DNA from 3 places in the Anoxybacillus sp. UARK-01 genome. Region 2 is predicted to be linked to each of the others. Evidence: riboswitches for the same ligand, from Rfam matches in the RefSeq annotation. Region 2 holds a riboswitch; each other region holds the start of a gene.
What was found. A riboswitch is a leader RNA that binds a small molecule or an ion and turns the genes downstream of it on or off. The one in region 2 is predicted to bind thiamine pyrophosphate.

Region 1 (5,322 bases), on a different contig from region 2:
CGGAAATGGCCGCTTATATGCCCGTTACCGGAACGTTTAGTACGTATGCAACGAAATTTGTCGATCCTGCTCTCGGATTTGCTTTAGGATGGAACTACTGGTATAACTGGGCCATTACAATTGCCGCAGAACTCTCGGCTGTGACTATGATCATGAAATTTTGGTTTCCGAATAGCCCTTCACTTTTATGGAGCGCATTATGCTTAGTGATTATGTTTTTACTTAACTATTTATCTGTAAAAGGATTTGGTGAAGCCGAATATTGGTTTTCCCTTATTAAAGTAGTAACGGTTATTATTTTTCTTATTGTCAGCTTTTTCATGATTGTAGGTATTATGGGTGGTGAAGCGGTTGGATTTAGAAACTTCACCATCGGCGACGCTCCGTTCCATGGTGGGTTCATGGCGACTCTCGGCATTTTTATGGCCGCAGGATTTTCTTTCCAAGGAACAGAGCTGCTTGGGGTTGCAGCCGGTGAAAGCGAGGATCCGAAACGAAACATTCCTCGCGCCATTCGTCAAGTATTTTGGCGTATTTTGCTATTTTATATACTGGCTATTTTAGCAATCGGGCTGCTTATTCCGTATACAAATGAAAATCTAGCGAATAGCGACGTTACGGTCAGCCCATTTACTCTCGTCTTTGATAAAGCTGGCATTGCGTTGGCTGCATCCGTTATGAACGCCGTCATTTTAACAGCGGTTTTATCAGCCGGAAATTCCGGTATGTACGCATCTACTCGAATGCTTTGGGATCTAGCAAAAGAAGGAAAAGCGCCAAAATTTCTGGCCAAGCTAAATCACCGCGGTGTTCCTGTTAATGCATTACTAGTCACAGCTTCACTAGGAACGCTTGCTTTTTTGGCTTCTTTCTTTGGCGATGGCACCGTTTATGTATGGTTATTAAATGCCTCTGGTATGTCGGGATTCATTGCGTGGCTAGGCATCGCGGTCAGTCACTACCGTTTCCGCAAAGCATATGCCGCGCAAGGGCGCGATCTCAATGATCTTCCTTATAAAGCCAAATGGTTTCCATTTGGACCCTTGTTCGCTCTAGTGCTTTGCACGATTGTCATTTTGGGACAGAACTATGGGGCCTTTATGGGGAAGTCAATCGATTGGTACGGCATTCTCGTTTCCTACATTGGACTGCCATTGTTTTTAGCGGTTTGGCTTGGCTATAAAATCGTGAAAAAGACAAAGGTCGTTCCCCTCAAAGAATGTGAATTAGACTAAAAAACCGCTCGGCTATGCCAAGCGGTTTTTTCAGTCGTGCTTTTTCGTTTTCTGTTCTTCGTCATCCATGATGCCTTTTGTAGCATTTTTAAATTCGCGGAGCGTTTTTCCAGCTGCTTGTCCAAGCTCCGGCAGCTTTTTCGGGCCGAAAAGTAACAGGGCAAAAAATACGATCAAGGCAATCTCGCCAAATCCTATGTTCATATCATTCACTCCATGCGCTTCATTTTCGTCTTTTCCTTTTCCATTATATCATATCATCTTTGAATTACTACCACTTTCGCTTCGAAGTGGGAGATTCCTGCGAACATGGAAACATCCTTCGATTTTTCAGCTAGCAGACCTTCCCCGTTGTTCCAATGGGAAACGACAAGAAAGCTTGTACATTCGTCCGCTTCACACGTTCGACTGGGCTCGGTTTTCGTTGCTTCGAACCGTGCACAGACAAGGGAACGTTGAAGCTTTTACGTAACGGACGGTGTTCCTTGTCACAATCCCCTATCTTCAGTTTTTCCAAGAACCACTTACAAGTATAGAATAGCACATAGATTCTTGTGATTCCACTGCTTTAGCCAATGCCAACCGACATTTCTCTCTCTAACTCATGAAGCGATGCCCGTCATGTTCCTTGAGGCGATAGTCTTCTGTCGGAATATGGAGTAGTCCAATGATCGACATCCTTATTCGTTCAGTGCTTCAGAAACCGCTCTTGCCAGCCATTCCGCACTTTTTTTAGGAGAAGGAGCTAAACTGATCGCGCTAATGACAGACACCCCGTCTGCTCCAGCGGCAATAACCTTCTTTGCGTTGTTCGCGGTAATTCCGCCAATGCCCACGATCGGTATCGACAGGCCATGCTCACGCATAAGACGAAGAACGGCCGTTCCTTGTGCCTCTTTTGCATCTTCTTTTGTGCTGGTTGGAAAAATAGGACCGACTCCAAGATAGTCAGCGCCTTGCTCAATGGCGCGTTTCGCTTCTGCCAAATTATGAGCTGAAACGCCGAGAATTTTATTTCCTATTTTTTTTCGTACGACATCTGCCCGTTCATCGTCTTGTCCAATATGGACCCCATCAGCATCAAGCTCTAATGCTAGCTCCACATCATCATTCACAATAAACGGAATATGGTGCTTCCGGCAAAGCGCTTGCAACTCTTTGGCTAATGCGTACTGCTCCTTTTTCAAAAGAGCCCCTTTGCCCTTTTCGCGAAATTGAAACATCGTAATTCCGCCTTCAATCGCTTCTGCCAGCACCTCTAACGGACTTCGTTCACAATTGTTGCTTCCCATAATAAAATAAACACGTAATTGCTCTTTCAGACTATCCATTGAAGTTTGCGCCATTTTTATCACCTATGACATCCATTTTTGCCGATACGCCCAATGGTTGGTTGGGCCATGCCCATTGCCGATCTCCAGTTCGTTTTCAATCGCGGCTTGAATAAATGCTTTCGCTGTTTCGATCGCTTCATGGACGCTGCGCCCCTTAGCAAGCTCCGCTGTTACTGCCGCGGCAAACGTGCAGCCTGTTCCATGCGTATGTCTCGTTTCAATTCGGGCGCCCTTGAAATAGGAAAATTCACGGCCATCATATAGCAAATCAACCGCTGCATTTTCAACATCATCGTGGCCTCCTTTAATGACCACGTACGTGACTCCGATTTTGTGAAGCTGTTTTGCCGCTTCTTGGCGTTCCTCTAATGTGCGGATCTTCATCCCCGTCAATACTTCTGCCTCTGGAATGTTAGGAGTGGCTACCATCGCCAGCGGCAACAAATGTGTTTTTAACGCTGACACCGCTGCTTCCTGTAAAAGTGGTGCCCCGCCTTTAGCGATCATAACCGGGTCAACGACAAGCCGACGCCAGCCAAATTGCTTCACCTTTTTCGCTACGGCTTGGATGATATCTTCATTAAACAACATGCCCGTTTTGACGGCGTCTGCTCCTAAGTCCGTACCAATGGATTCAATCTGCTGCTCAACGGCTTCTACAGAAAGCGGATACACTCCCTGCACGCCAAGCGTATTTTGCGCCGTTACCGCCGTTAATGCAGACATTCCAAAGACGCGTAACTCTTGAAATGTTTTTAAATCCGCCTGAATGCCGGCTCCACCTCCACTGTCTGACCCAGCAATCGTTAATGCTTTATAAACTTGATTCACCATGTCTCTCCCCTTCATTCAACTTTGGTAAAGGATCCATATTGACTAATGGCCTCCGCGCCAACTTTGGCCAACTGATTTAAAAAGGCGATTTGAAAGCTTCCAGGCCCATACTCTGCCGCTTCATCAGCAGCTAGTTGCGCCGCCACGCCATAGCTGACAAGCGCCGCTGTTGCCGCTGCTGCATAGTCCTTTTCAACAGCCGCAAACGCTCCGATTACAGATGTGACAAGGCAGCCTGTCCCAGTGACTTTTGTTAACAGCGAATGACCGTTATGAACCACATAAACCGTCGCTCCGTCTGTGACAACATCGTCCTTTCCGGTAATAGCGACTGTCATTTTTAACTGCTGTGCTGCTTTTTTCGCTAGTGCCACCACATCGCCGCTTCCTTCGGCGGCATCCACTCCTTTAATCTCCCACCGCTCGCCGATAACATTCGCGATTTCTGCTGCATTGCCGCGGATGACGGCAATATTTAATTGACGGACTATTTTTCGGGCGGTTTCCGTGCGATATGGCGTCGCTCCCGCTCCAACCGGATCGAAAATCACAGGAACTCCCTGTTCATTTGCTGCCTTGCCGGCAATCAGCATCGCTTCAATTTCCTGTTCATTTAGCGTGCCGATATTTAAAACAAGCGCTCCGGCAATTCGCGCCATATCCGCTACTTCTTGCTTGGCATAGGCCATCACTGGTGAAGCGCCAAGCGCAAGCAGACCATTTGCTGTAAAATTGGTCACAACTACATTTGTGATGTTATGCACAAGTGGATTAGCCTTGCGCACTTGATCGAGCACTTCTGCCACATGTTGCAAATTCATCTTTTCCATCCTCTCCCTTATTCGTTTGTCCAGCTGGATTTGCAAATAAAAATGCACTTTGCGCGTAAGCAAAGTGCATCTATATCGCCTCTATCACTTTCCCTACGCTGGCATTACCCAACAGGTTCAAACGGTCAACGGCGGATGATAGCCGTACTCTCAGCCTGATTCCACAGACTCCCGTATCCTTTTCACTGTTTACAAGCACAGTCTACCCCTTCTTACCCGAGAATGCAAGCAAAAAATTATGTGCTCCCTCCCGGCAATGATTCCGTTCTTCTTGGCTCTTCATGAAACGAGGAAGATCGCGGCAATGGCAAATTAAATAAATCTAAGTCCACAATATAACGAGGGCGCCGTTTCGTTTCTTTATAAATCTTTCCGATGTATTCACCGATTAGCCCAAAAGCAATCAGCTGCAATCCTCCAAGCAGCCAAATCGATGTAATCAACGATGTCCATCCCGTTTGTGTGTGACCGGTCCATTTTAAAAACAGGAAGTAAGCACCAAATAACAGGCTGACAAAAAAAGAAACCAACCCGATCATGGAAATAAAACGAATAGGTGTCACACTAAATGACGTAATACCGTCAAGAGCAAAGGAAATCATTTTTTTTAGCGGATATTTTGTTTCACCGGCAAGTCGTTCCTTTCGATCATAATAAACAACAGTTGAACGGAATCCAAGCAATGGAACAATTCCTCGCAAAAATAAATTGGCTTCTTCAAATCGTTCCAGCTCTTCAACCGCACGCCTGCTCATCAAGCGGTAATCGGCATGATTATATATAAGGTGAACGCCCATCGCCTTCATCATTCTATAAAATCCCTGTGCTGTATGACGCTTGAAAAACGTATCTGTATCGCGGCGGTTGCGAACCCCGTATACAATCTCATACCCTTCATGAAATTTTTGTACAAACTGGCGGATGACCGACACATCATCCTGTAGATCGGCGTCAATGGAAATGATACAATCTGAGCGAGTTTTTGCGGAAAACAAACCAGCTAATAACGCATTTTGATGGCCGGCATTATGGGCAAGCTTGACCCCTTTGACCTCCGGATAATGCAAACTCGCTTTGTAAATGATCGTC
Region 2 (5,322 bases):
AAAGAGGAAGCAAACACGCCGGAAATTAAAATCGCGCCAACAAACCGTGCAACAAAGAACAATGTTAAATTCCATGGAGCCAGCGCTTCAATGTATCCTTTATAATAGTCCATAATTAACGAACCAATGGTTGAGCCAATCGCCGCAAGCGACACAACAAACACATCAAATCGCTTATAGCGGAACGCAGCGAAAGCAAGCTCTGCAAACAATCCTTGTACGACACCGTAAATCAATACTTCAAGTCCCCACTCAGAGCCGGTCACAAATTCGCTTGATGAAGCAGCAATTTCCGCCAAAAGGGCAATACCAGGCTTGCGAATAATTAAAAAGGCAACAGTAGCGGCAATGAACCACATTCCATAAATGAGTTGATCAAGATGGAAGCCAAACGGCTTAACAAAATAGTAGAATGGTCCCCATAGCTTATACACAATTCCAAATACAATGGAAATGACAATTGTAATTAAAATATCAGCTAATTTCAATCCCTTGGTTGTCTGCATCCTTTACTTTCTCCTTTCCTTGAATTGGCCATGTTTCTAAACGGTACGCCATTTCCCAAAATGAATATTCGTATTGGCTGCTAATGATAAAATGCTGTTCCATTCGCTTGCGATCCGCTTCCGACACGTTTTCTGCTACCGTATCTAATCGCTGAATTTGTTCTTCCACTAACTGACGGAACCATTCCGATCCATAAGCGGCAATCCATTCTTGATAAATCGGCTCCTGCGGCGTACAATGCTTTAATCTCTCACCAATTTCGTAATAAAGCCAATAGCATGGTAAAATAGCAGCAATCACATCGCCTAAATGACCTTCATACGCTGCCCTGTACAAATGAGAAGTATAGGCGTAAGCCGTCGGTGCCGGAACGAACGAAGCTTTTTCCTCCTCCGTGATTCCGAGCTGCTTTGCAAACTTCTCATGCAAAGATAGTTCCGCTTGCTGAGTATTTTGCGCATGATGCGCCATCCGCGCTGTTGTTGCCAAATCAAACGCTCGTGCAGCTCCAAGCGCTTGTACTCTAGCAAAATGGCTTAAATAATAGGAATCTTGCAAAACATAATAACGAAAGCACGCCAGGTCGAGCGCTCCCTCACCAAGCTCCTTGACGAATGGATGATGAAAGCTTGCCTCCCAAATAGCGTCTACCTTTTGACGCAATAACTGTGAAAATGACATGTCAATCCCTCCTTCATTTGGAAACATATCCATGCTTGAATCAATAAAAAACCACTTTCTTTCGCGAGCGCAAAGAAAGTGGTTTACAAACATTTATAAAGCCAGTACGCCACTTCCACTTCCCTACGCTGGCATAATCCAGATCAGGTTCTAAGGGTCTCAAAGGCACACTTTGATCTCAGCCTATCTAAAGGCCCCCCTAGTGGATGATTAGAAGCATGGATATAAAGTTATTTAAATTTATCATATCACTGTTCGTATGATTGTCAAGTCTCCCCTCCTATCATTGCTTCCTGATCGGCAATTCTGTATGATAGAGAAGGCAAATAACTTAATTTAATGGAGTGAAGAATGTGGCAAACGTTTTTTTGAAGCGAAAGCGCAAAAAGCGGCTGGAGCAAGGCCATCCTTGGATTTTTCAAAGTGAAGTAGACTACATTGAAGGTGATTTTGAACCAGGCGATTTTGTGAACGTCTATAACCATCAGCATTACTTTCTCGCAAAGGGGTATATTAATCCTCGCTCACAAATGATTGTGCGCGTCTTAACTCACCATGCAGACGAAGAATTGAACGAAACATTTTTCATGGAAAGGATTCGTCAAGCATGGGCATATCGGGAACGAATGATTCCAGGTGTCCGTTCTTGTCGCGCCATTTATGGTGAAGCCGATTTTTTGCCGGGGCTTATTGTCGATAAATACGAAGATGTACTTGTTGTGCAAATTCTTTCCCTTGGAATGGAAAAGCGAAAAGACTGGATTTTAAAAGGCTTGCTTGAAGTATTTCAACCAAAAGCGATTTATTTGCGCAATGATGTATATGTCCGCGAACTGGAAGGGCTTGAGCAAGAAAAAGGATTTTGGTACGGCACATGCGATACAGAAGTGATCATTGAAGAAAACGGGGTAAAATACATCGTTGATATTGAAAACGGGCAAAAAACAGGGTTTTTCTTTGACCAACGGCAAAACCGCGCCGCCATTCGCCCGCTCATCGACACGGATACAACCGTTTTGGATTGTTTCACCCATACAGGCTCGTTTATGCTCAATGCTTGTTTATACGGAGCAAAGCATGTCACCGCTGTCGATATTTCCGATCACGCGATTGAGACAGCGAAACGAAACGCAGCACTAAACGGTTTTACGAACGTTGATTTCGTTGTCGCCAATGCGTTCGATTATTTGCGAGAGGCCGTGCACGAAGGAAAGCAGTGGGATGTCGTGATTGTTGATCCCCCGGCATTCGCCAAATCGGCTCACTCTGTTCCAAAGGCCTTGGGCGGATATAAGGACATTAACTTAAACGGTTTAAAATTAGTAAAGGATGGGGGATTTTTTGTTACAGCCAGCTGCTCCTACCATGTCCATGCTGATATGTTTCAAGCGATGGTGGAAGAAGCTGCATTTGATGCAAAAAAAATTTTGCGCCAAGTCCATTGGAGCGGAGCCGGCTATGATCATCCGAAGCTGCTTGCTGCCGATGAAGGCGATTATTTAAAATTTGCCATCTACGAAGTGCATTCACGCAAATGACGGACATCAAGCACGATGTCCGTCATTTCACCATCCTTTTTTCTGGCGCAATTGCTGAATATGTGCAGTATGATGCTTCCCATGCCAAGCATACATAGCCACAAATGTATATAAATCGATTTCCATTTTGGTCCCTTCATGATAGAACGTTTTTTGAAAATCTTCTGTTGCCAACGATTCAAGCAGCTGTGTCCAACGTCCATGAACTCCTTCAAGCAAACGCAAAGAAAGCTCGACTGACACCGAACGGGCATCGACCGTTTCGGCCCAAGCATTTTCATCAAATGGTTTAATGGAAGGAGCCGCTTCGGTAATCGTCCATTTTGTGCGCAAAAACGCATTCATGCTGGCATCCGCCATATGGTGGACCACTTGCGCTACCGTCCAGCCCCCCTCACGATAAGGTGTGTTCAACTGCTCCTCATTGAATCCACTGACAGCTTCACGCATCGCTGTTGGCAATTGACGAATATCAGCGATCCATTCCTTTATCTTCTCTTCTTGAAACAAAGCTGGCTTTTCAAATTTTCCAATCGGATAGCGAATATCATTCATTTCTTCATCCCTCCCACTTAACCATTCGCCCTATCACTAAGTAAATCCTTTGTTTGTTCCTAACACCGTATCTATAAAGTATAGATCTTCCCCCCTCCCCTTTGTTTAGAGATGGGAGACTTCTCCGTAGATCTGTTATTGACCATTGAAAAAATAGCGCTTCTTCTTGCCAATCAGCTATCAATTCCATTTTCTATATCAAACATAAATGCAAGCGATGAACAACCAACCGCTTCCAGAGAATTTCGTTCGTCTGAAAGCGATGCTGTTCGGTTGGACGGACTGAAATCGATGATCACCTGCCCGCTTTGAGCAAATGTTGACTCATCAAACGATAGATCATTGCATAGGCTCCAAATGCTAAATTTGATTTATATAAACACGCGCTTCGTACGGCCGCAGCTTAAAACGGGTCGCGTTTTTATGCGGCTTGACCTCATAGTTTTGCAGCGCTAAATGGTCTGAAGATAGTTTGATGGCATCATAGCGATAAAGAACCGATTTAGGGCTCAAATTGACAATCACAACCGCTTGTTCATGCCCAAGTGTCCGCGTATAAGCGTAAATCGCTTGATCATTTTCTAAAATTAGATCATACATGCCGTAAACCAATACTTCATGTTCCTTGCGCAGACGAATCATTTTTTTATAAAAGTGGAAAACTGAATGCGGATCGTTTTGCTGCCTTTTTACATTGATCGTTTTATAGTTTTCATTGACTCCTAACCATGGCGTTCCTGTAGTAAAGCCGGCATGAAGCTCGTCAGACCATTGCATCGGCGTGCGGGAATTATCGCGTCCTTTTTGCCAAATCGACGGCATGATTTCTTCATGTGAACGTCCCTTTTCCCGCTCGCTTCGATAAAGGTTTTTAATCGCAATATCACGATATTCATCAATCGATTGAAAACGGACATTGGTCATCCCGATTTCTTGTCCTTGATAAATGAACGGAGTTCCTTGCATGAAAAAGTAGAGCGCCCCCAGCGCCTTGGCACTTTCGTTAAGATATTCCTTATCGTTTCCCCATGTTGAAACAGAGCGAGGCTGATCGTGATTTTCAAGGAACAAAGCATTCCAGCCGCCATTTTCAAGCCCTTTTTGCCATTTCGTCAACACACGCTTCAATTGGCGGACATCCACTTGATGATTGATGGTTTTCTCCCATAATCCCAGATGTTCAAATTGAAAGATCATATTAAAAATGCCTTCTTTTTCTCCTACCCATTCCCCCGCCTGCTCCACCTTTACGCCATTCGCTTCTCCGACAGTCATAATATCGTATTGCGCAAACGTTTGCATTTTCAACTCTTTTAAATATTCCATAATGCCTTCTTGATTCATATGGCCCGCAAAGGAAGGAACGTAATCCAACCCCTTGGGATTCGGCAAGTCTGGCAGCCCAGGCTTTTTCTTAATATGAGAAATCGCATCAACACGAAAACCGTCAATCCCTTTATTCAGCCACCACTTAATCATTTCATACAACGCGCGGCGCACCTCATCATTTTCCCAATTTAAATCAGGCTGCTTCGCCGCGAAAACATGCAAGTAATACTGTTTTGTCAACGGATCATATTCCCAAGCCGATCCGCCAAAAATACTTTCCCAGTTATTCGGCTCTTTTCCATTTTTACCATCGCGCCAAATATACCAATCGCGTTTCGGGCTATCTTTTGCAGAACGTGACTCTACAAACCACGGATGTTCATCGCTTGTGTGATTAATCACCAAATCTAAAATGACTTTCATGCCGCGGTTATGCGCTTGCTGCAACAGTTCGTCAAAATCGTTCATATCTCCAAACTCTTCAGCAATGGCATAATAATCACTTATATCATATCCATTGTCGGCATTTGGCGATGGATAAATCGGACAAATCCATATGATATCGATTCCAAGATCGTGCAAATAATCAAGCTTTGAAAGAATGCCGCGAAGATCCCCGATTCCATCTCCATTGGAATCCATAAAGCTTCGCGGATAAATTTGATACACAACCCCTTCTTTCCACCATGCTTTATTCAAAGTAGTACCTCCT
Region 3 (5,322 bases), on a different contig from region 2:
TCTTATTTGCTTCATACGCACCCCGTGATCCGTCAGCAAGACAAATCCATGTCCCTATTGAGCTTGATCATTGATAAAGTCTCGAACCGGTTTCAACAAACTCCTTCGCTTTTCGCTTCATCCCGTCCTCTTTTATGCTTTTTTGCAAATCATGGGAAATTTTCATCGAACAAAATTTGGGACCGCACATGGAACAAAAATGAGCCACCTTCGCCCCTTCCGCCGGGAGTGTCTCATCGTGATGTTCCCTAGCCCGTTCCGGGTCCAGCGAGAGATGGAATTGGTCGTTCCAACGAAACTCAAAGCGCGCTTTCGACAGCGCATCATCCCGCATTTGCGCCCCTGGATGCCCTTTCGCTAAGTCAGCAGCATGCGCCGCAATTTTATAAGCAATCACTCCTTGGCGCACATCCTCCTTATTCGGCAATCCTAAATGCTCTTTCGGCGTCACATAACAAAGCATCGCGGTTCCATACCAGCCGATCATTGCCGCACCGATCGCTGATGTAATATGGTCATATCCCGGGGCGATATCCGTCGTCAGCGGACCAAGCGTATAAAATGGCGCACCATGGCAAATCTCCATCTGCCTGTCGACATTTTCTTTGATTTTATCCATCGGCACATGCCCAGGCCCTTCAATCATCACTTGGACATCATGCTTCCATGCTATTTGAGTGAGCTCGCCAAGCGTCTCTAATTCTGCAAATTGCGCTTCATCATTCGCATCGGCAATCGATCCAGGCCGCAAACCGTCTCCTAACGATATGGCGATATCATAGGACTTTAAAATTTCGCAAATTTCCTCAAAATGAGTGTATAAGAAATTTTCCTGATGATGGGCCAAACACCATTGCGCCATAATCGAGCCACCGCGCGACACAATTCCTGTTGTTCTTCCAATGGTCAACGGTATATAACGAAGCAATACCCCAGCGTGAATCGTAAAATAGTCAACTCCTTGTTCAGCCTGCTCAATCAGTGTATCGCGATAAACTTCCCACGATAAATCTTCAACTATTCCATTCACCTTTTCCAACGCTTGATAGATCGGAACCGTCCCAACTGGAACAGGGGAATTGCGAATAATAAACTCTCTCGTCGTATGAATCTGCTTTCCTGTTGATAAATCCATGATCGTATCTGCTCCCCAGCGGACAGCCCAGAGCATTTTCTCCACTTCTTCATCAATTGATGAAGTGACGGCTGAATTGCCGATATTAGCGTTAATTTTGACATGAAAACGTCTCCCAATAATCATTGGTTCACTTTCCGGATGGTTGATGTTGGCTGGGATAATCGCCCGCCCGGCCGCGATCTCTTGACGGACCAGCTCCGGATCCATCTGCTCCCGAATAGCGACAAATTCCATCTCCGGAGTAATGATCCCGCGTTTCGCATAATGCATTTGTGTGACTGCCTTGCCATTTTTGGCACGTAGCGGCGTCCGCTTAAAGGGAAGATAGACGTTCGATTCCTTTCCTTTTGAGAGACCGTTGTCCTCTGGACGCACGGGCCGTCCTTCATATTCCTCGACATCGTCTCTTTCTAAAATCCAACGCTTGCGCAGTTCAGGAAGCCCGCGGTAAATATCCGCTTGAAATTCCGTGTCGGTATACGGTCCGCTTGTGTCATATACACAGATCGGATCGTTTTTAGACTCTCCGGCTTCCGTCTTGGTTGGGCTTAGCGTAATTTCACGCATAGGAACGCGAATATCAGGACACGATCCTTCTACATACACTTTTTTACTGGCTGGAAACGGCATAGAAGATAAAACGTTTTGCATGCAACCCTTCCTCCTTTTTGTTTCATTCGATCTAAGGGCTACACCAAAACGTACGAAAAAAAGACGGTGGGGAAAAAGCAAAAATCGGGTTCTCCAAAAAGAGAACCCGATGGAATCAACAAATAGCGCAAAGTATATGCAACAATCCATACTCCCACTATCTACTTCCCTACGCTGGCATAACCCAGATCAGGTTCAAAGGGTCAAAGAACTTTCGCGCGTTCTTCTCTCAGTCCAAGCTATTGGACTCCCCTAGTAGATCCATTATTTACTTTTAGGGAAAGTTTAGCATATTTATTCATTTATGTAAACATTTTTCTTATGTTTTCCTATACCCGAAATTTCCCTAATAGATTCTGCATTTCTCCAGCCATTTCATTCAGCGCAGAAGCAGAAGAAGCGATTTCTTCCATAGAAGCCATCTGTTCTTGGGTCGCTGCTGAAATATGGCTAGAGCCCGCTGACGATTGCTCCACGATTTCTGCCATATGTTCAATGGCTGAAGCAACGTTCTGGGCGCTTTGCGTCATTTGGCGAATCACGACTGAAACTCCTTCAATTTGTTCATTGACCCCGTTAATAGATTGCCGGATTTGTTCAAAAGAAAGTCCGGCTGTTTGAACGACATGAAGCCCTTGAGAAACTTCATCGGCAACAACATCCATTGACCCAATGGCTTTATCGGTTTCTTGTTGAATGTCATCAATTAATTTTGTAATTTGCTGGGCGGATTGTGCCGATTGCTCCGCCAGCTTTCTCACTTCATCAGCGACAACGGCAAATCCCTTCCCTTGCTCTCCCGCCCGCGCTGCCTCGATTGCCGCATTTAATGCGAGCAAGTTGGTTTGTGAAGAAATCCCTGTGATGACTTGCGTGATTTGGCCGATTTCAGTAGAACGTTCTCCTAATCCTTTAATGATTTGACCGAGCAATTGGACATGCTCATGAATAAAACGCATTTGCTCTTCCATTTTTTCAATCGATTGTTTTCCTGCTGCCGCTTTCATCAACATTTCGCCTGCATTCGTAGTCACCTGTTCTGTATTCGCAGCGACTTGCAGTAAGGAACTGGAAATTTCATTCATGGAATAAGACGTTTCTTTTGTCATCTTGGCTTGTTGGTCTGAGTGAGATACGATGTTTTCCATGGTTGTTGCAATTTGTTCCGTCGCTTTTGTTGTTTGCTCCGTATTATGGGAAAGCTGCTCGGCAAATAACGTCATCTCATCTGAATGGCGCTTCATATGCGCCATGACCTCACCCCATGTTTTGGCCATTTCGTTCATGCAAAGAGCGATCGGCCTCAGTTCTTTGACACTCTCCACAGGAACTCGCACAGATAAATCGCCTTCCGTCATTTTTTCTAAATAGTCATTAATGATCGCAATCGGTGCAACAAAACGACGATAATTCAAAGTAGCTGACAAAATACCTAGAACAATTCCAAATAATGCCGTCCCTGCTATGGTCCATCCAAAAGCGGAACCGCTGATCCCGTTTCCTAAGCATACCGCTAGAGCAATTAGCACCACTCCAGGAATAACAACCATCAGAGTGCGAATAATATAGCTTGATAGTGACACCTTTGTTCCCTCCGAATTTTCAGTCAATTCATAAATATTATATCATTCCTTTTCTACAAAACGGAAGATAATTTTTATTATAGTATACTTTTAAAAACCGACATATTAAGACATATAAATTATATATTCGCTCTTATTATTTTATAAATATAACGAACAACGACTATTTGATTCTTCACTTATTCCATTTCGTCTCATGAAGCATTGGGCATTTCTCTAGGACTATCGCATGCTGAATATTTTCCTCGTAGCGGATCTGCTTGCTCCATGTGACAGAAATCGGCAAGAGCCTGCTTTTCAGTGCGCAAAAATGGAGGCAGCCCTCCCCTAGCTATCTATTTCTCCCTCTTTGCAAAATCACAGCGATTGATTGCTCCTGTTATCAACTCTGACTTCGCATTCCACTTCAGCGCTGGCGTTTCCCTTGAATCAGACGAAACAAAAGTGGTAAAATCACGAAAAAAAGGAGCCAATATTATCCCATGAAACAGGGGAAAACGCCTCCCTCCTTTTCCATGGGCGGGAATACCTACCCCCCTTCTCGGCAAAGTGTAGGTGGGAAGCGTTCAAAAAAGGAAAGGGGATTAACGATGATCGGATTCATTGGTCTAGGACTTATGGGAAGCCGTATGGCAAGAAATTTACTTGAAAGCGGGTATGAGCTTATCGTCCATAACCGCACAAAAGAAAAAGCCGCTCCGCTGTTAGAAGCAGGAGCAAAGTGGGCCAATTCGCCGAAAGAAGCCGCTGAACAAGCCGATGTACTCTTTACGATGCTTGCCCATCCAAAAGCGGTTGAAGCCGCTGCTTTTGGGGAAAACGGCTTTTTGCATCATTTATCGCCAGAAAAGCTGTGGGTGGACTGCAGCACGGTGGATCCGTCCTTTACGCTCCAAATGGCAGAAGAGGCCAGAAAGCGAGGCATTCACTTTTTAGATGCTCCTGTCTCCGGCTCGGTGATTCCGGCCGAAAAAGGAGAGTTAGTCTTTTTTGTAGGCGGGGATCCGAAAGATCTTAAGAAAGTGGAACCGATGTTGAATGTCATGGGGAAAGCGATCCATTATCAAAGAGAAAATGGCAAAGGAACAGCCATGAAGCTTGTCGTGAATCTAATGCTCGCTCATTCAATGGCAGCTTTCGCGGAGGCGGTCACACTTGGCGAAGCGCTTGGTTTAGAGACAGAAACGGTTGTCAACACGCTTCTGAACGGTCCGACCGCTGCCCCCTTTTTAAGCGGGAAACGCGAAAAAATTCTTCAGCGCCAGTTCGCAACAGAATTCCCGCTTGCATATATGCAAAAGGATTTACAGCTGATCGCCCAAGCCGCTTATGAGCATCACATTTCTTTGCCGCTTACGAATGTCGCCAAAGAAATCTATGGCCTCGCCAGCCAGAATGGATGGGCTCAGGAAGATTTTTCAGCGATTTATTCGTTTTTATCAATCAAAAGAAAATAACCGCCTGTCTCCATAAACAGCGCAGCGACAGGCAGCGGATGATATTCCTTTATTCATCGTTTATGATTCATATGGGCGGCTTTGATAAAAGAAATTCGGCACAACGACCGTATTGTCATAGTTTTTATGAAAAATGTGCGTTGTCGCTGGTGAAACAGGAGGAATCAGCCACGTCCAATCCCCTGTGACATGGCGGCACGCTTCTCGTTCTTTCTGCTCAAACAATTTAAATTGCTGGGCGGCTGTATGGTGGTCGACCATACTGACACCCGCTTTTTTATAAGAATAAAGCACAGCCATGTTTAATTCAATTAATGCTTTATCCTTCCAAAGTGTTGCATTTGTACTCATATCAAGCCCCATGCAAGAAGCGATCTTTGGAAGCATATTGTAACGGTAATCGTCAGCCAAATTGCGCGCCCCGATTTCCGTTTCCATATACCATCCGTTAAATGGCGCAGCCATGTAGCGAATGCCGCCAATTTCCAGACAC

Region 1: linked by a shared signal. The riboswitch ahead of thiM (hydroxyethylthiazole kinase) and the one ahead of tenA (thiaminase II) in region 2 are both predicted to bind thiamine pyrophosphate.
Region 3: linked by a shared signal. The riboswitch ahead of thiC (phosphomethylpyrimidine synthase ThiC) and the one ahead of tenA (thiaminase II) in region 2 are both predicted to bind thiamine pyrophosphate.

What each region holds. Positions count from the first base shown of each region.
Region 1 covers NZ_NASY01000056.1:42,997-48,318, reverse strand. The annotation lists gene B6A27_RS17630 (amino acid permease) at 1-1,235, shown strand, start outside; gene B6A27_RS17625 (twin-arginine translocase TatA/TatE family subunit) at 1,266-1,439, opposite strand; gene thiE (thiamine phosphate synthase) at 1,916-2,581, opposite strand; gene thiD (bifunctional hydroxymethylpyrimidine kinase/phosphomethylpyrimidine kinase) at 2,591-3,403, opposite strand; gene thiM (hydroxyethylthiazole kinase) at 3,415-4,224, opposite strand; TPP riboswitch at 4,307-4,418, opposite strand; gene B6A27_RS17605 (glycosyltransferase family 2 protein) at 4,470-5,322, opposite strand, start outside.
Region 2 covers NZ_NASY01000031.1:59,387-64,708, reverse strand. The annotation lists gene B6A27_RS04795 (ECF transporter S component) at 1-506, opposite strand, end outside; gene tenA (thiaminase II) at 475-1,188, opposite strand; TPP riboswitch at 1,292-1,399, opposite strand; gene B6A27_RS04785 (class I SAM-dependent rRNA methyltransferase) at 1,542-2,726, shown strand; gene B6A27_RS04780 (YfiT family bacillithiol transferase) at 2,754-3,281, opposite strand; gene B6A27_RS04775 (glycoside hydrolase family 13 protein) at 3,642-5,309, opposite strand.
Region 3 covers NZ_NASY01000013.1:1,145-6,466, reverse strand. The annotation lists gene thiC (phosphomethylpyrimidine synthase ThiC) at 68-1,789, opposite strand; TPP riboswitch at 1,939-2,053, opposite strand; gene B6A27_RS01310 (methyl-accepting chemotaxis protein) at 2,119-3,372, opposite strand; gene B6A27_RS01305 (NAD(P)-dependent oxidoreductase) at 3,963-4,829, shown strand; gene B6A27_RS01300 (nitric oxide synthase oxygenase) at 4,890-5,322, opposite strand, start outside.